3 regions of the Shewanella sp. 0m-6 genome follow, and region 3 is predicted to be linked to each of the others. Evidence: predicted binding sites of a transcription regulator. Region 3 holds the regulator's gene; each other region holds the start of a gene.
What was found. Region 3 encodes ArgR, which controls arginine synthesis, uptake and breakdown. Its sites were predicted from a motif close to ANTGAATANNTATTCANT; they were not measured.

Region 1: a site for ArgR is predicted at 4,251-4,268, ahead of argC (N-acetyl-gamma-glutamyl-phosphate reductase). Genes of this name have one in related genera too.
Region 2: a site for ArgR is predicted at 3,314-3,331, ahead of ACVBJC_RS06605 (YjiH family protein). Genes of this name have one in related genera too.

What each region holds. Positions count from the first base shown of each region.
Region 1 covers NZ_JBRIMD010000022.1:66,830-73,387, reverse strand. Annotated here, with positions in the region: gene ACVBJC_RS15725 (DUF1439 domain-containing protein) at 1-286, opposite strand, end outside; gene ppc (phosphoenolpyruvate carboxylase) at 286-2,922, opposite strand; gene argE (acetylornithine deacetylase) at 3,090-4,241, opposite strand; gene argC (N-acetyl-gamma-glutamyl-phosphate reductase) at 4,518-5,510, shown strand; gene argB (acetylglutamate kinase) at 5,532-6,338, shown strand; gene ACVBJC_RS15700 (ornithine carbamoyltransferase) at 6,354-6,558, shown strand, end outside.
Region 2 covers NZ_JBRIMD010000006.1:84,719-91,276, forward strand. Annotated here, with positions in the region: gene ACVBJC_RS06590 (U32 family peptidase) at 1-420, shown strand, start outside; gene ACVBJC_RS06595 (DUF998 domain-containing protein) at 454-1,089, opposite strand; gene ACVBJC_RS06600 (methyl-accepting chemotaxis protein) at 1,504-3,048, shown strand; gene ACVBJC_RS06605 (YjiH family protein) at 3,406-4,761, shown strand; gene ACVBJC_RS06610 (UDP-2,3-diacylglucosamine diphosphatase) at 4,920-5,804, shown strand; gene ACVBJC_RS06615 (GNAT family N-acyltransferase) at 5,851-6,558, shown strand, end outside.
Region 3 covers NZ_JBRIMD010000007.1:62,498-69,055, reverse strand. Annotated here, with positions in the region: gene ispB (octaprenyl diphosphate synthase) at 1-851, shown strand, start outside; gene mdh (malate dehydrogenase) at 963-1,898, opposite strand; gene argR (transcriptional regulator ArgR) at 2,251-2,721, shown strand; gene ACVBJC_RS07455 (cupin domain-containing protein) at 2,975-3,436, shown strand; gene ACVBJC_RS07450 (Dyp-type peroxidase) at 3,517-4,449, opposite strand; gene ACVBJC_RS07445 (ABC transporter ATP-binding protein) at 4,696-5,724, opposite strand; gene ACVBJC_RS07440 (ABC transporter permease) at 5,726-6,558, opposite strand, start outside.

The sequences.
Region 1 (6,558 bases), on a different contig from region 3:
CTGCTTCAAACTGTGTCACCAGTTTTGCGCTGATAGGCATCATTGGGTTACGGACGTTAACGATTGTCGCCGCAGATACACCCATAGTGTTGGGCTTATCACCTAGGGTGACGTTAATGTCATTCACACGCAGATCGATACCAAAGATCTGATTCCCCTGTTTTATCTCAAAGTGCATTTCATCACTGAGATAACCCTCGAGTTCTTTTTCTGTGATGTTGTATTGACTGACACAGCCGGTCAATAGCAGTGCCGCGCCCGCTAACGCTAGTTTTAATAACTTCATTAACCTGTATTTCTCATCCCTGCTGCTACGCCCGCAATAGTTAACATTAAGGCTAGTTCAACATTCTGAGATGATTGTTCCTCTCTACGAGTTCTTGCAAGCAGTTCTGCTTGTAAGAAGTTTAATGGATCGATGTATGGGTTTCTTAGCTCAACTGACTCGCGGTTCCATGGTGTGTGTGCCATTAAGCTTTCGGCTTGTGTTAACTCAAGTACGGCTTCAATGCCTGTAGCTAGTCGCTGCCTTAATTGTACACCAAGATGGTGCAACTCTTTTGGCACTAAGCTTGTCTCGTAAAACTTAGACAAATTAGGTTCGGCTTTTGCGTAGACCATTTCTAACATAGAGATCCGAGTCTTGAAGAATGGCCAGTGCTTTTCCATCTCTTGCAAGAGTGGTAAGTCACCTCGCTCTGATGCTGCCTTTAGTGCTTCTCCTGCGCCTAACCAAGCAGGTAGCATTAAACGGTTTTGCGACCAAGCGAAGATCCAAGGGATTGCACGTAAGCTTTCGATGCCGCCATCAATTCGACGTTTAGCTGGACGACTACCTAATGGTAGTTTACCCAACTCGACCTCAGGGGTCGCCGCACGGAAGTAAGACACAAAATCTGGCTCTTCACGTACAATTGCACGATAAGCTAGGACAGACTCGTCAGCGAGTTGCTGCATACACTGGCGCCACTCCGGCTTAGGCTCTGGTGGTGGAAGCAATGTCGCCTCCATTACCGCAGAGGTGTATAGCGCAAGACTCTGTACGGCAAGTTTAGGTAAACCAAACTTAAAGCGGATCATCTCACCTTGTTCTGTGACTCTGATGCGACCGTCTACTGACCCTGGCGGTTGTGATAGAATCGCTTCATGTGCTGGTCCGCCGCCACGGCCAATAGTGCCGCCACGACCATGGAATAATGTGAGTTTGATATTGGCTTCTTGGCTAATGGCGACGAGTTTTTCTTGTGCGGTGTACTGTGCCCAAGCCGCAGCCATGACACCAGCATCTTTAGCCGAGTCGGAATAGCCAATCATCACCTCTTGAATACCCTTAGTGTAACCTCGGTACCAATCGATGCTAAACAACGCCGACATACAGCTAGAGGCATTATTTAAGTCATCTAAGGTTTCAAATAGTGGCACGACGCGTATTGGATGCGGGCAGCCAGTTTCTTTAAGAAGAAGCTGAACAGCTAAAACATCTGATGGCTGGCTAGCCATAGAGATAACATAGGAGCCCATAGCTCTCGCTGGCTGAGTTGCGACCAGTCTGCAAGTCTTTAAGACTTCTTCAACTTCTGGAGATGCATTCCAGTTTGCCGGGATTAAAGGTCGTTTGTTAGTGAGCTCACGTAACAAGAAAGACTGCTTCTCTTTTTCGTCCCAATGAGCATAGTCGCCCATACCTAGGTAGCGCGTTAATTCGGCAATCACGTCTGCATGGCGTTGTGCATCCTGGCGCACATCGAGCCTTAGCATATGAATGCCAAAACAGGCGATACGACGAAGCATATCGAGCAGTAAACCGTTAGCGATTAGGCTCATACCTTGATCACAAAGACTTTGGTATAGCATCATTAAAGGATCTTTTAGATCGCTTTCGTGCCAAATGATGTCGTTTGGTTCTACATCAGGGTGATGGCCTTCAAGTCTGCCATTTAAATAATCAATGGTGTTTCTGAGCTTGTGACGAAGTGTTCTCAGCACATCTCTATATGGTTCGCTGCTGTTATTGGTGTAAGCCTGCAACGCTTGGTTTGCACCTTCCATCGATAACTCGTTTACCAGTAACACAACGTCTTTTAGGTATAAACGCGCAGCGGTATGGCGGTTTCGGTCGAGTACCTCTTGAGTGACGGTCGAGGTGACAAATGGATTGCCATCGCGGTCGCCGCCCATCCAGCTAGAGAACCTTACCGGTGCAATATCGATTGGGAGTTGGGTATTCGTGCGCTCTTCAACTTGCTGATTAAGCTGCCTAAGAAAATCTGGAATGGCTTGCCATAAAGAAGCTTCAATAGTGCTTAAGCCCCAACGTGCTTCATCGACAGGTGTTGGTCGTTCGTTACGGATTTCATTAGTGTGCCAGATCTGCGCAATCAGTTGACGCAAACGCAGGTGGTGCTGCTTTTTTTCTTGCTCTGTTAACTGGGTATTTTCTAGTGCAGCTAATGAATCAACCACTGCAGAATATTTCTGAATGAGAGTGCGGCGAGAGATTTCTGTCGGATGCGCAGTTAGCACCAGATCAATATCCAGTGTCTTTAAGCAGGCTAGCACCTTATCTTGGTCGATTTTACCGCCGAGCATACGTCCTAGCAACTGTTCAACGGGGTCTGGAACACAGACTAATTCGTCACAATTACGACTGATGGTATGGAACTGTTCTGCGATATTCGCCAGATTTAAAAATTGGTTAAAAGCTTTAGCAAAAGGAACGAGTTCGTCGTCGTTTAAAGAAGACAGTAAAGTCAGCATCTCTTCACGAGCGGCATCATCGCCTTGGCGAGAGCTTTTTGCTAGATGACGGATTTGTTCAATTTTATCTAAGAAAGCATCATCTAGATCGGTGCGGATTGTGTCACCTAAAATCTGCCCTAAGGTTCCAACGTTAGACCTTAGCGAGGCATACATGTCTACCATACGTGCTCCATATCGGTAAGCTAATCGATCACAATACCTAGCAGCGCTGTGCTAGGCAATGATCCAGATTAAAATATCGTGCTTGAATGTGTTGTACATCACTTTTTAGGTATGCCCATGTAAGTACTGACTATACTTTGAGCGGTAAAGTGGATGGATAATAGTAATTACTTTATACATGCGTGATAAATAAGCTTTTTTAATAGATCTTTTGTACGTTCGATATACGAAAGATCTAAAAACTCATCAGGTTGATGAGCTTGCTCAATACTACCGGGGCCGAGTACTAAGGTTTGGCAACCTAGCGTACTGATATACGGCGCTTCGGTGGCATAGTTAACCACTTCTGGCTGGCTTTCACTGAGTTGTGCTACCAACTGGGTCCAGCTGCCATCTTTTTTATCTGCAAACGCCTCTGAACCTGGGTATAAAGGCGCAACGCTGATACAGCCAGGATAATGATTGCACACTGGTTCAAGATAGTTGGCAACCATTAACTCTAAATCGGCTAGTGCGAGACTGGGGATGGGTCGAAGGTCAATATGTAGATCGCAGCAGCCACAGATCCTATTGGCCGCGTCACCGCCATGGATATGTCCAAAATTCATGGTTGGATAGGGCACACTAAAGGCATCTTCTCGATAATTATCGGCTAAGTGCTGTTTTAGCTTGAGGAGTTGTCCTGTAACCAAGTGCATGACCTCGATAGCATTAAGTCCTTTTGCTGGATCTGAAGAGTGACCACTGCGACCAGTCACTCGTATACCTTGGGTAAAATGCCCTTTATGCATATACACCGGCTTTAGGCTGGTGGGCTCACCGATAATGGCATAATCAGGCGAAATTGATTTCGCTGCTGCAAATGCCTTCGCGCCGTTCATGGTCGTTTCTTCGTCGGCACTGGCTAAGATATGCAATGGACGCTTAAACTTATCCATTGGTAGCTCTTTTAGTGCCTCTAGCACTAAAGCAAAAAAGCCTTTCATGTCACAGGTCCCAAGGCCATACCAACGATTATCTTTTTCTACTAATGAAAATGGGTCCTGGCTCCAGCGCCCTTCATCAAAAGGGACGGTATCTGTATGCCCTGCCAGCAATAACCCTCCCTGGCCTTGACCAAACGATGCGACTAGATTGTATTTGTCACGAGTATCTGTCACAGGTACAGACTGGCACTGCATCCCTAAATCGCTAAACCAAGTATGCAATAGTTCTATGACAGCTTTATTGCTCATGTCGTGCTCAGCTTCGAGTGCACTAATAGAGGGTGTTGCAATCAGTTGGCTAAAACTACTTTTAATCTCTGGAAGTGCTTTCATTAAAAAATACCTAAATATATATTCAAATATATTGCATAATTAATTTTGCGTGTTAGTCTATCAAACAGCTAAGACAACTACCACACTTCGATGATCTGTTTAATGAGAGTATATATGTTCAATCTGGTTAAATTAATAGTAATTAAGGTTAATCATACCCACTTCCTGCGACGATAATCTTGTCATTAATGGTGTTCAGCCAGGGCTTAAGTTGTGCCCATTCTTTTTTCCGTTTTGTCATCTAAATTCAAGATTAAGGTTTTAAAGTCATAGACTATGAAAAATATAGCCATTATTGGCGCTAGTGGTTACACGGGCGCACAGATCACCTCTCTTATAAATGCCGAATCGACATTGTCGGTTCAAGGTATTTATGTATCTGAAAACAGCCTCGACAAGGGCAAGCCTCTGTCTGAGCTTTATCCTGCTTACAGTCATATATCACTGAGCTTAAATCCGCTCACGGAGGGTGCTAAACAAACTATCGTTGCGACAGCTGATGCCGTCGTACTAGCGACTGACCATGCGGTAAGTTTGCACTTAGCTGCTTGGTTTTATCAGCAAGGGTTAGCGGTATTTGATTTAAGCGGTGCATATCGGTTTTCCGATATAGCACAATATCCTAAGTGGTATGGTTTTACTCATGAATATCCTGATGTACTTGCTAATGCTGTTTATGGTTTAGCCGAGTGGAATGCAGAGCAAATAGCCAGTAGTAAGATGATTGCTGTACCAGGTTGTTATCCAACAGCATCGCTAACAGCACTTAAACCTATTGCGCATTTGCTGACCGATGTTTTACCCGTAATCAATGCCGTTAGTGGTGTGACCGGGGCCGGCAGAAAAGCTCAACTGCATACCAGCTTTTGCGAGGTAAGCTTGACCCCTTATGGGGTACTTGGTCACAGGCACCAGCCAGAGATTGCCACTCAATTAGGGCAAGAGGTTATCTTTACTCCCCATCTTGGTAATTTTAAACGCGGTATTCTTGCAACCATCACGGTGCAATTAGTTGCGGGCACTTCAGTTAGCGATATTGAAACAGCGTATCAATATTATGACTCTGCCGAGCTTGTCACGGTAAAACAAAATCAATTCCCTAAGGTGGATGATGTGGTGCAAACACCCAATTGTCATCTAGGTTGGAAGTTCGATGAACAGAATGGTTATTTGGTTATCGCTAGCGCTATTGATAACTTAATGAAAGGGGCCGCAAGTCAAGCGCTTCAGTGCATAAAGATTCATTTTGATGCGTCAGTAACAGCATAAGTTGGGAGAATGGAGGTGAACATGACTAATTTTACAGCGACGCAAGCTAAGCCCGTTATGGTGCTCAAGGTTGGTGGCGCATTGTTACAGTGTGAGATGGGAATGGAGCGGTTAATGCAAGCTGCAGCAAGCATAATCGCTAATGGCCAGCCTCTGATTATGGTGCATGGCGGTGGCTGTTTAGTTGATGAACAGCTAAAAGCGAATAGTTTTACATCGGAAAAGCTTGATGGTTTAAGAGTCACCCCGCAAGAGCATATTCCTATTGTAGTGGGGGCATTGGCGGGGACTTCAAACAAAATATTGCAAGCGGCAGCAATTAAAGCGGGTGTAACTAGTTTAGGTATGAGCCTTGCGGATGCTGGAATGATGACGGCAACAATTAAAGATCCGCAGTTAGGATTAGTCGGTGAGGTTGAGCCCAAAGATGCTAGTTATCTTGAATTTGTTTTATCAAAAGGTTGGATGCCAATTGTGAGTTCCATCGCAATTAGTGAAGAAGGCAAGATGCTAAATGTTAATGCCGATCAGGCGGCAACGGCCCTAGCTAAGTTGGTTTCAGGTTCATTGGTTTTACTATCAGATGTTTCAGGTGTGCTTGATGGTAAGGGCCAGTTAATTACGAGTTTGAATAGAGAGCAAGTCAATGAGCTGACCAAGATCGGTGTTATCGAGAAAGGAATGAGGGTCAAGGTGGAAGCTGCATTAGATGTTGCAGAGTCCATGGGGCAAACCGTACAGATTGCTTCTTGGCGTCATGCAAAGCAATTAATCGCGTTAAGCAAAGGCGAGACAGTTGGCACACAGATCCAGCCACTAATTCAGTAATAGGAGAGCCATCTTATGCAACATTTACTATCGATAAAAGATTTAAGCCAGCAGCAGTTACTCGACTTACTGGCTTTGGCGAAAAATATTAAGCGTAACCCTGCTGAATACAAACATGCTCTAGAAGGAAAAAGTGTGGTGATGCTATTTGAAAAACCATCGCTGAGAACTCGAGTGAGCTTTGATATCGGTATCAATAAATTGGGTGGTCATTGTTTAT
Region 2 (6,558 bases), on a different contig from region 3:
ACCAACGTTATCGAAACGGAAAAGCCTATCCCTTTTGAAGTGGAAGTCTTTGGTCATGGCTATTTGCCACTGGCTCACTCTGCACGATGCTTTACCGCTCGCCAGTTGGGACTGCAAAAAGATGATTGCCAAATCGTGTGTTTGTCCCACTCTAAAGGGTTACTCGCACAAACCATGGATGATCAACCTCTGCTTCGGCTTAACGGTATTCAAACCCAATCAGCAAGCTTAATTGATCTATCCAATGAAGTTGAGCAGATGAAACAGATGGGAGTCGACTATTTTAGAGTATCGCCACATAGTCTAAAGAGCATAGAAATCGCAGAAAATATCTTGCTGCAACCAATAGCGGATAAGGACTCATCTTGTAACGGCTATTGGCATCAATCAGCCGGATTTAGCCAAGTTCCAGCGCTATAAGCAACAATTTGAAAATGAGTTAACCCCATAGTGCTAATGAAAGGTTTTTTTCAGATCCTTAATCACCAAGGCACTCCAGGTTAAGAAGGTGGCTACGCCAATCCATTGCACGACGGCGGGCCACCACATTTCAGGGCGAAAGGGAGCGAGTAGCATCTCATTATAAAATGCGCCATCACCTTCTGTTAAATCCAAGCTAAGTAGAGGCAGTAACAGAAATGCACTCATAGACACAAATGCAACCAATGCACTTATCTGGGTCAAAATAGAGAATCTAGCCTCTTTCGCCATCAATTGAAAACCGATGTAAGACACCAGACTACAGCAGCCAAAAATAAAGAAGTATTTGATCGCGATAATATGTAGGTGGTAGACATTAATCGGAAAAAGACCTGTCGCAGCAAAGGCTAAATAGGTCAGCCCAAGACTAATGAAAAAAGGGTAACGCCAAACTGAGTCGCCAAGTTGCAGGCTCAGTAAGCAAAATAGCACTACACACAGGCCACCAAAAAACAGCCCACCATTGACGATAACGGCATAACGAGAGTGTCCATAACTGCCTAGCTCACTCAATGTGTGGTTTAAAAAGCTATATCCCTGACCGTCAAAGTGCTCGAACATCACAATAGATAGCACTAGGCCTAGTACTTGGCCAAAAATACCCAGCATGCCAAACCTAAACGCTAACCTTGACACTTTATTGTATTTATTAACGAGCATAGTTACCTAATTAACCTCTTTATTAACGTTTATTAATGTATATCGAATTGGCTTACTGTAACGAGGTCTAGCTCAGAGTTTTAATAAACATTTACGACACAGGAATGTAACGCATTTGTTATTTTTATAGCCTGTGAAACAGAATATCAAGCTCTTTGCTAAAAACAATCCAAAAATCATAGGATAAAAAGATTTTAAACCCAAAAAGTTAGCTTAAATCAGTCAACAAACTTGTTATTCAAAAAGATATACAAAAAATTACATCCGACAATTTAAACAAGTGTATTAATGAGATACCCTACAATATTGTGTTAATGCATTGCTGTGGAATTGCGATGCTTTTTGCTGTCACTCGGAATAATAATGACAAGAAAACAGGTAAGCCTTATCAATCAGGAAGTTAAGTTAACCCCGACAGATCAACTCATATCGACCACTGATAGACGCGGTGTTATCACCTACGTAAACCAAAGGTTTATTGAAGTGTCAGGCTTTAGTGAAACAGAGCTTATCGGCAACAATCATAATATGGTTCGTCATCCAGACATGCCCAAAGCAGCATTTAAAGAGATGTGGGGGAAATTAGAAGCGGGTATATCCTGGCGCGGCGTGGTTAAAAACCGCTGTAAAGATGGTCGATACTATTGGGTCGATGCATTTGTTTCGCCCTTATTTGAAAAAGGTCAGCTCATCGGCTATCAATCGGTTCGCATGGCGGCAAGCCCCCAACTCACCAATAAAGCCACAGAAATCTACCAGCGTCTCAATCAAGGTAAACGTGTCGATGACCCCATCAGCTTAGCCAATAAGAGATTGCTCTCAGCAATCTGTGCAAGTACAGGGCTATTGATTGCCGGTGCAATATGGGGCTGGGCGGTCATCATTGCAGGCATCATCTTAATGGCCGTCAACCTGGCCATTTTTTATGACGAGGCGTTTAAAGTACCTGCAAGATTAATGAAGATGAAACAAGAGTACGACTCTATCAGCCGCTTTATCTATTGTGGCCGTGACACTTCATCTTTACTCGATTTTCAACTTATGATGAAAGATGCCAAGCTACAAGGCGTGCTTGGTCGTTCACAAGACAATGCCGAGCATATTGAAGATATTGCGAGCCAGCTAATAGCTGCGGCACAGCAAACCCATGTAGGTCTTAATCTTGAGAACCAGCAGATAGAACTTATTGCCAGTGCCACCGAAGAGATGGGATCGACAATTAGCGAAGTCGCTAAAAATACCCAATCAACTTCTGAAAGCATTCAGCAAACCTATCAAGTCTGTCACGATAGCCGCGAAATGATGCAGCAAAATGCCGTCAGCATTAATCACCTTTCAAACTCTGTTACTCAAGCAGCAGAAAATGCCCACCTATTAAATAAAGAAGCTGAACGCGTTGCCAGTGCGATGTCTGAAATTGACTCCATTGCAGAACAAACTAACTTGCTCGCACTTAATGCGGCAATCGAAGCCGCCCGCGCCGGAGATCAAGGTCGAGGGTTTGCAGTGGTTGCCGATGAAGTCAGAGCGCTATCGAGTCGCACTCAGCAATCAACGACCAGCATATCGAAAAGCGTCGATAAAATGTTTTCCATGCTAACCGAATGGTCAAAGCAGATGGATAACAGTAAATCTAAAGCATTATTATGCAGCGAAGATGCCGAAAAATCTGCTAATAAAATCGATACCATCTATCAATCAATGAAAGAAATTCAAGCTTTAGCGGTACAAAATGCGGTTGCGGCCGAGCAACAAACCTTAGTTGTTGGTGAGATTAACCAAAATATCACTCAAATTAGCCAGGCATCTAGTGAAAACCTATGCGCGGTTAATCTAGTTGAGGCCTCTGTTAAAGAGTTAAAGTTCAATGCAGAAAAAGCAAAATCTTTGAGAAAAACATTTAGTTAAACCTTCTGCAAAAGCCCATTTTGCCGTCACAAAATAAACGTGACGGCGAAAACAGCACACGACAAATCAACATCTGCGCATCATTTGCAAACATTTGTTTTAAAAAGAGTTAACCGCAAAAAAGTTTTGTGCTTTTTTGCAAACTTCCGATACAATATAAATAATCATATTGAGCTAATAACTATTCGCCCGTAGTGAATTACACTACATAATAATAGAATGGTGTTATTAAGATATTTTATGGCGGTTCGCTCGCCAACTAACAGTTGAATGGATATTCAATAACTTATCTGTTTATGCATAGACGTCTGTTTATTGTCATTAAGCAAAATCTCGTTATTTAGGGTGTTAATTAAAGTGTCAGAAAAACAAACCCACAATATTAAAACAATACTCACATTTATCGTGCCATCTTTGATTGGTCTATTGCTGTTTATGATGCCAATCAGTTATCAAGATGCCCTCACGATCCCTATCGCGATCATCTCGAAAGGATTACAGAATCTATTGAGCGGTGTAATCGTCGCAATGGTGACATTTGTGGTTATCTTCACAGCAATTGCTTCGCTTCTGACCAAAGTGTTTCAGCCACAATTTATTGTTAAACATCGTTTTCTTAACTCGTTATTTAACGTCAGCCCTATCTGGTTAGTGGTGCGTTTACTTGGCGCAATCTTTATCACGCTAACCTTCTTTGGTGTTGGCCCTGAGGCCATACGCTCAGGCGGAACCGGGGCGCTGGTTCTAAATGACCTATTACCTGTGCTGTTTTCAGTATTCTTATTTGCAGGTATGTTGCTGCCACTACTTCTGAACTTTGGTCTTCTTGAGTTATTGGGCACCATGTTAACCAAGGTTATGCGCCCTATCTTTAACCTACCAGGTCGTAGTGCTATCGACTGTCTGGCGTCATGGTTAGGCGACGGTAGCGTCGGGATCTTGATGACCACCAAGCAATATGAGGCTCGCTTCTATACCCAAAGAGAAGCGGCTGTGATTGGTACCACTTTCTCAGCGGTTTCAATCACCTTCTCTCTCGTTGTGATCTCTCAGGTTCAATTGGAGCATTTGTTCGTCCCTTTCTACCTCACGGTGTGTCTTGCCGGTTTTGTTGCCGCGATAGTGGTACCTAAACTGCCACCACTTTCTTGGAAGAAAGACATCTATATTGATGAGACGCCTCGTCACTCTGATGATGAAATGATCCCTGAAGGCTATAACGTATTTACTTGGGGTTTGCATCAGGCACTTAATAAAGCGTCTCAAGCTGGCGGTGTTAAGCACACTTTGATTGATGGCGTGAAGAACGTCGTTGATATGATTTTTGGCGTGATCCCTGTGGTAATGGGCATTGGTACTATCGCCTTAATGATTGCCGAATTCACCCCAATTTTTGAATACTTAGGAATGCCTTTCATTCCACTGCTTGAGCTATTACAAGTTCCTGAAGCAACAGCCGCGTCAAAGACGATTATGGTTGGCTTTGCAGATATGTTTATCCCTGCAATTTTAGCCAGTTCTATTGAATCAGATATGACGCGCTTTATTATCGCAACCTTGTCTGTGACTCAGCTTATCTACATGAGTGAAGTGGGTGCATTATTGATTGGTAGTAAAATTCCGGTCAACTTCCTTGAGTTGTTTGTCGTGTTCATTCTTAGAACATTAGTGACGCTACCTGTTATTGCAGGTGTGGCTCACCTTATTTTCTAACTCTCACGACATTAAGTAAAAAAGGAGCGAATTATCGCTCCTTTTTTTGTGCTTCACACCGTAGCCAATTCTTGTCATAAATTCGCCACAAATCGTTCATCAACCAGTCAATAAGCCGTTCTAGTCTAACTGCAAGTCATCGTTTACATGGCAAGCCAATGAGCAATAAGCCCAGAGAAAAAACACGCTTAACCTCCACCTCATCAATCAGCCCGATCCCCCCCGTAACGACTCAGCCGAGTTTCAATGCCGTATGGTTATCTGATGTGCACTTAGGCAGCAAAGACTGTAAAGCTGAGTACCTTTTACAGTTACTTAAACACATGCAGACTGAGTCTTTATACCTTGTTGGCGATATCTTTGATATTTGGGCATTGAAGCGACGGGTTTATTGGCCTGAATCCCATAATCTCGTGCTGCAACAACTGCTTAAAATGGCTAGAGATGGGGTCAACATTGTTTATATTCCAGGTAACCACGATGAAGTATTAAAGCCATATAATGGTTTTCACCTTTGGGATTTATCCATTGCGGCCGAATATATCCACACCGGAGTTACTGGCCGAAAGTTGCTTATGCTGCACGGCGATCAGTTTGACTCAGAAGTTTGCATAGGCCGCGCTTACGCAAAGCTGGGCGATCACCTATATGACCTCTTACTGCTTCTAAACCGTGGGCTACACAAGCTCCGCACGTGGTTTGGCTACCCATACTGGTCCTTAGCCAGTTACGTCAAGCTACGTATCAATAAAGCCCAGCAAGCCATTAACGACTATCAGGCTGCAGTTGTGCGCTACGCTAAACGCAAGCGTGTCGATGGTGTTATTTGTGGTCATATTCACCAACCTGCCCTGTGCATCAACCAGCAGCTCCTTTACGCCAATGATGGTGATTGGGTGGAGAACTGCACCTTAATAGCTGAATCCCTACAAGGCGACATTCAACTACTGAAATGGAATGAAACCACTGCAGAGGCTGAACTGATCCAGTCTTACTCTTTTGACGATAACCAGAAAGCCGCTACCCAGCAGCGTGTTGCTTAAGCCAGTTAAGCGAAGTTAATCAAGTGAACTCAATTTAGGTGAACTCATGATATTTACCGTCGACAATGTAGTAGAACAAAAGCTGCCAAAAATTAATAAAACCCCCTGGTTATCAACACCGACTAAAGCCATGCTGCGCTACCTATTAAACGAAAAAGAGTGTAACGCTATCGCTACACAGTTTTCTTATTTAACAGGGGTGGACTTTGTTGAGCAAGTACTTGCCAGCTTTAACTTTAATTACTCTGTACCAAACAGCGAGATTGAAAATATCCCCCATGAAGGTCGCGTAGTGATTTATGCCAACCACCCTATTGGATCCCTCGATGCCCTTGCCATGATAAAGCTCATCAGCAAGGTCAGACCCGATATTAAAGTGGTTGCCAACGAGTTATTAATGGCACTCGAACCCATGCATTCGATACTGCTTCCAGTACGCAATATGTCGGGCGGAACCCCAAAGCTACATCTAGATAATATCCATCAACACCTTAAAAATGAGGGAGCGGTATTAATTTTCCCCTCAGGTGAAGTGTCACGCTTACGCCCCCGTGGTGTAGTGGATCTTCACTGGCATTCTGGCTTTGTTAAAATAGCCAAAGCTTGCCAAGCGCCATTATTGCCCATGTATGCTGACGCTAAAAATTCGGCTGTTTTTTACGGTGCATCAATGATCTACAAACCGTTAGCAAGCTTACTCTTGATCAAAGAGATGTTTAAGCAAGCTAAGAAAACCATGCCCATTCGTATCGGC
Region 3 (6,558 bases):
ACGGTGGCGGTAAACGCTTGCGACCTCTGCTATCTATTCTAGCAGCTCGCGCCATTGACTATAAAGGTGAATCTCACCTTAAATTAGCAGCCATTATCGAATTCATTCACACCGCGTCACTTTTACATGATGATGTTGTTGACGAGTCGATGTTGCGACGCGGCAGAAAAACTGCCAACGCCCTATTCGGTAATAGCGCTAGTGTATTAGTCGGTGACTTCTTATATACCCGCTCGTTCCAAATGATGACGGAACTCAAGTGCCTAGACGTGCTAGAGATCCTCGCTGACGCAACAAACGTGCTCGCGGAAGGTGAAGTCCTACAATTGATGAATTGTAATGACCCTGACACCACAGAAGACAGCTACATGCGCGTCATCTATTGCAAGACAGCCAAGCTATTTGAAGCCGCTACTCGCCTTGCAGGTTTGCTCGCAGACAGCCCTATTGAGGTGCAAACCGCACTGGCTGAATACGGTAAGTATTTAGGTACAGCATTCCAGTTAACCGACGATCTTCTCGATTACACAGCAGAAACAGAAGAGCTAGGTAAAAACATCGGTGACGACTTAGCTGAGGGTAAGCCTACACTGCCGCTTATTTTTGCTATGGCAAATGGTAACGACACTGAAAAGACGCTTATCCGTGAAGCTATCGAGAAAGGTGACGGAACTGAGCATATCGAGGTGATCCTTGCCGCACTTAAAAACTGTGGTGCATTGGAGTACACAGAGAAGCGCGCTATCGAGGAGTCTGACAAGGCCATTGCAGCACTGGCCATCATTCCAGAGTCCGATTATAAAGAAGCGCTCATCTCGCTTGCGAGAATAGCAACTCAACGCAGTAACTAAGATCGAAGTAACTAATTATTCTCTTTAAATTAGCACCTTGATGCCATTGAGAAACAAAAAAGGAGCCTAAGGCTCCTTTTTTATTATGACCCACAAGAGGTCAGTCATCGTTTATTTAACGAATTCGATACCCAGCACAATATCAGCCTTTAGTGTATCTAGCATAGCGTCACGAGCATTCGCTTCAAATGCGCTTACATCGCCATAAGCAAGGACTTGCTCAACACCGTTCTTACCAAGTACAACAGGTTGTGCAAAGAACTCAGTATGCTCACTGCCGCCATCAACATAGGCGCATTCAATCACATTTGCTTCACCTTGAAGACCACGAACAAGTGATAAGCCGAAACGACATGCAGCTTGCCCCATAGATAGGGTTGCGCTACCGCCACCCGCTTTAGCTTCAACAACTTCCGTACCCGCATTCTGGATACGTGTCGTTAATGCTGCAACTTCTGCATCGGTAAAGCTTACGCCTTCAATTTGTGACAGCAGCGGAAGAATCGTCACTCCACTGTGCCCACCGATAACATTAACTTTAACGTCTGCAACGTTTAAGCCTTTTGCTTCAGCAACGAACGTTTCTGAACGGATAACATCCAACGTTGTAACACCGAACAAACGGTTCTTGTCGTAAACACCCGCTTTTTTCAATACTTCAGCAGCAATGGCTACGGTTGTATTTACAGGGTTTGTAATGATACCGATTAATGCCGTAGGGCAAGTCGCGGCACATTTTTCAACTAGATTACGAACTATACCTGCATTGATGTTAAATAGATCTGAACGATCCATACCCGGCTTACGAGCAACACCCGCAGAGATAAGTACAACATCAGCACATTCTAGTGCAGCAGTAGGATCTTCACCAGCGAAACCTTTTACTTCTACCGCAGTAGGGATGTGGCTTAAGTCAACCGCAACGCCTGGCGTAACAGGGGCAATATCATAAAGCGACAATTTTGAACCCGCAGGTAATTGAGTTTTTAACAGTAGGGCAAGCGCCTGGCCAATACCACCAGCAGCACCAAGTACAGCAACTTTCATAATGATCTCCGTCAATTCTCAGATTTTTGTGATTTAGATCCACCTTTCCAAGGCCGCAACAGTACTGGATTCACAAAAAAAATTCAATTATCCCTTAGTCGTGTTGAATATAATCTAGAACGCTAATGTAAGATGGTAAATGAGTAAAGTGAGTGTACATCAGCGATACAGAGCTAAAACCATAATAAATTAGCATAACAAAATTTAGAATAATCATTCTAACTTAAGTTGAATCATTGAGTCTAACTGGGTTTATTAATGAATTTTTATTCAAAAAAACGAATACCAATTGACAAAAACGGCGAAAATATTCATGATGAAGCAGATTTTTTTGAATAAAGAATAATAATATATGCAAGCTAGTAAAAGCCCAGATGATTTAGTTAAGACGTTCAAATCTATTTTAAAAGAGGAGCGTTTTGGCTCTCAAAGTGAAATTGTTATCGCCCTTCAAGCAGAAGGCTTTAGCAATATAAACCAATCTAAAGTTTCTCGTATGCTAAGTAAGTTTGGCGCGGTTAGAACCCGTAACGCAAAGCAAGAGATGGTTTACTGCCTTCCAGCAGAGCTTGGCGTTCCTACTGCCGGAAGCCCGCTTAAAAACCTGGTACTGGATGTTGACCATAACCAAGCCATGATTGTTGTCAGAACTAGCCCTGGTGCAGCGCAATTAATCGCGCGTCTACTCGACTCAATAGGTAAGCCTGAGGGTATTTTGGGGACTATTGCTGGTGATGATACGATTTTCATCTGTCCATCTAGTATCCATAGCATTGAAGACACGCTAGAGACAGTTAAGTCACTGTTTAATTATGCTGATTAATTACGCCGACTAAACATAAAGCGACGATTTTTTTAAATGCTGTACCCTCAGGGCTACAGCATTTTTTGTTTGTTGCATAATCAGCCTCCATCACTCGACCGTTTACCTAGGCTCTGCACCGTAACCCAATCATTTAGCTTAATGCCCCCTGTATGAAACACTATGTTTTATACAATATATTGAATAGCAGCTTCTCTCTCGAGCAATAATCGTTATAATCCTCAATGACAGTACTGTTAGTCGAGGGCAAATAATGAATAAAAGTAAAATAATAAATATCAACGATATATGCTGGGAATCTTGGCAGCATGAAGATCAGTATGCCAGCGAGCAAAAGCACATTGGCGATACCGCCGGTGGAGAAAAAATTGGCGTGACCATGGAACGCTTAGCGCCAGGTAAGTCCTCAGCTGTTGCCCATTACCATACAAAAGAAGAAGAGCATATCTACGCGATGCATGGCGAAGCGACGCTATACATTGACGGCGAGCCTCACCCTTTTAGTCAGGGAGAATATATCTGCTTTAACGCTGACACGGGTGTGTCTCATAAACTCGTCAATCATAGTGAGCAAGAGTTTGTTTTTCTGGTCGTTGGTAACCGAGACATACATGACGTAGTTGTGTACCCAGAAAATAACAAGGTGCTAGTAAAATCTGTCAACGAAGTTTACGCTAAACGCCCCACCAATTATTGGGATAAAGACGAAGCTTAGCGCGAATAATTCACTTTGTTACGCCCAATAAAAAACGCACTTTACTGTGCGTTTTTTATGAGTCAGTAAAACCTTGCGAATTAGCCCGCTGTAATCATAAAGTCTAATGATGGCGCAAAGAATGACGAACCTGTTAATGCTTGAGTAAAATGCATTAAATGGTCATGGTTGCCTTCACTATCGCCATGCACCATGCTCTCTAGCATCTTTTCGAAATTAACTGAATTGCGGCAAGTAGAGATAAACATCAAGCCTTGCTCTTTAACTGAACCATAAGGCATGCTTTGCCTTAAGATCTCCATAGACTTACCTTCACTGTCTTTCAGGTTAACACGCTTAATGTGGCTCGTAAGCGGTTTATCAGCCGATGCATACTCGATATTGTCCGCTTTAGTACGCCCAATAACATCTTCTTGCTTCTTGACTGGCAGACGGTTCCACTTACTTAAGTTATGGGCAAACTTTTGTACATGAATATAACTTCCGCCTTTAAAACGGCTGTCTTCCTCGCCGATTAATGCAACTTCCTGACGACTACGTCCTTTAGGGTTCTCGGTGCCATCAACAAAGCCGCTCAAATCACGAGAGTCCATGAATCTAAAGCCACGCTCTTCATCAATGAGTTCAACTAAGCCTTCAAACATTTGATTAACTTCGTTAGCCACCAAGTGCAGAATATCAAAACGATCACAACGGATATGCACAAATAAATCATACTCGATAGCCGGTGCATCTCGATTACCTCGATTCATCGCAGGGAAAGGTTTTAGCTCTTCTGGTCGAGCATGGGGGTATAAGGTGTCCCAATAATTAGCACCAATGGCAACAAAACCATTAAAGGCACTATCAGAATATTGATCTGCTAATTCATAAATATACTGAGCCACATTCGCCACACAAGGGCGCATGTCAGACTCAACACTATCATTAGCATTAAACATTAAGTAGACACTGTGCAAGTTTCCTTCTGCACAAACTCCAAGCTGTTCACGAGGCATAACCTGACTATCCATTATTATAAGTAACCCTTAGCATAATTAATTTTCGGCAACATTATGGACAACTTTAGTGATTAATATCATTAACTGACGCACAATAACTAAAATCAATAGTCAATTCCTTGAACTAACTACAACTTAAGCAAGCAAGAAAATCTACTTTGCTCACATTATCTCACATGTAAATTAACTAAAACGCGTCTGTAAGCGGTGATGGCTTAACGATTAAGCGACTAGGACTGAGTGATTAAACTCTTTTAACTAGAACAAAACCAAACTATGGTTCTGACACGCTATAGCGACCCGCTGGCCAAGTACTAAGTCTCGCTGCGGACTGTGGATCTCTATGACAGTTTCATCGACCTGAACTTGATATTGGCAGATATTTCCTAAAAAGCGTCGCTCAATCACTTCGCCAACACCGTTAGCATCCGCTTTCAATAATAAGTGCTGAGGCCTTAGCAGCACTTCAGCCGTGGAACCGACTGGCAGCTTAAGTAAACTTTCACTCACGATTTCACCAATGCTAGTGGCAATGCAATAGTCACTAATGACTTCAGCCTTAAGGTAATTCCCCGCTCCTAGAAAATCTGCGACATATTTATCTGATGGCGCTAAATATAAGCCTTCGGCATCACCACACTGCACGATTTCACCGTGATTAAATAGCGCTAGCTTATCTGCAAATACAAACGCTTCATCTTTACTGTGTGTCACGAAAACCGCACTAACATTATGCTTTTTCAAAATATCGCGGATCTCGAGCATCATTTCACGGCGTACTTTGGCATCAATATTTGAAAACGGTTCATCGAGCAATAACACTTCAGGCTTATAAGCCAGCGCTCTTGCGATTGAGACCCTTTGTTGTTGACCACCCGATAACTCATGGGGGTAACGTTTCGCCAATCCTTCGAGTTTGACTAACGCTAACATCTCTTCTAAACGTGATCGCCTGACTGCTTTATCACGAGTTCGTAAACCAAAAAGAATATTATCAGCCACAGTTAAATGAGGAAAAAGCGCATAATCCTGAAAAATCATCCCAACGCCTCGCTGCTCGCTAGGAATAAAACAATCATCGGATGCCACGACTTTATTATTAATGATTATCTGGCCATGAGTAATCGCCTGAAGCCCCGCAATTGCGCGCAACAAAGTGGTTTTACCACAGCCGCTTGGACCAAGTAACGCGACAATCTCACCTTTCTCAACGGTTAAATCTAGGCCCTTTAAAACGACTTGCCCCTGGTAGTCGCTAACAACCTGTTGTACTTGTAATGTGGCCATATTAATTATCATGCTCCAAGGAACGATTTAGGTAGATAAGCGGAATAAGACCGACTAATACAATGACAATCGCAGCCAGTGCCCCGTGCTCTAGCTGCTCATCAGATACAAACTGAAAAACATAGGTGGCTAAGTTTTCAAAACCTATCGGCCTTAGCAATAACGCTGCAGGCAACTCCTTCATACATTCGATAAATACCAGCAATAAGCCAGCAAAAATACCTTTTCTCAGAAGAGGAATATGCACCTGTCGTAAAAGTCCTAATGGCTTAAGGCCCATAGTGATCCCCGCCATATCCAGTGAGGGGGAGATCCGTTTATAACTGTTTTCTATACTGCCGATAGCAATTGCGGCAAAGCGAATACAAAAAGCGCACACAATAATAAAGCTGCTGCCCGTTAAGATGAGCCCTGGGCCCTCAAAGCCAAAGTATTCGGCTATATCATTGATTGCAAAATCGAGTTGGGTAAAAGGTACTAAGATCCCAATGGCTAACACGGTACCTGGCAGAGCATAGCCCGTTGATGCTAAGCGAGAAGGAAGAATATCGGCCCGCCTAGGGCTAACCCTACGAATGAACATCAACACAATACCAATAGCCACACAGATGCAGCTCACCACCACCGCTATCCATAAGCTATTAAAGCTATATTCAAAGAACTCTTGATTCCAGCTTTCGGCAAAATAGCCATAGGCATACTGCACTAATATAATAAAAGGCAGTAAAAAAGCGACAAAGAGTAAGGCTGCGCAGTAACTCATTGCAGCCAGAGCTTTCAGCCCGGTCAGAGGATAGATATCGAGTTCGCCTGGCGTTGATTGTTTCTGAAACA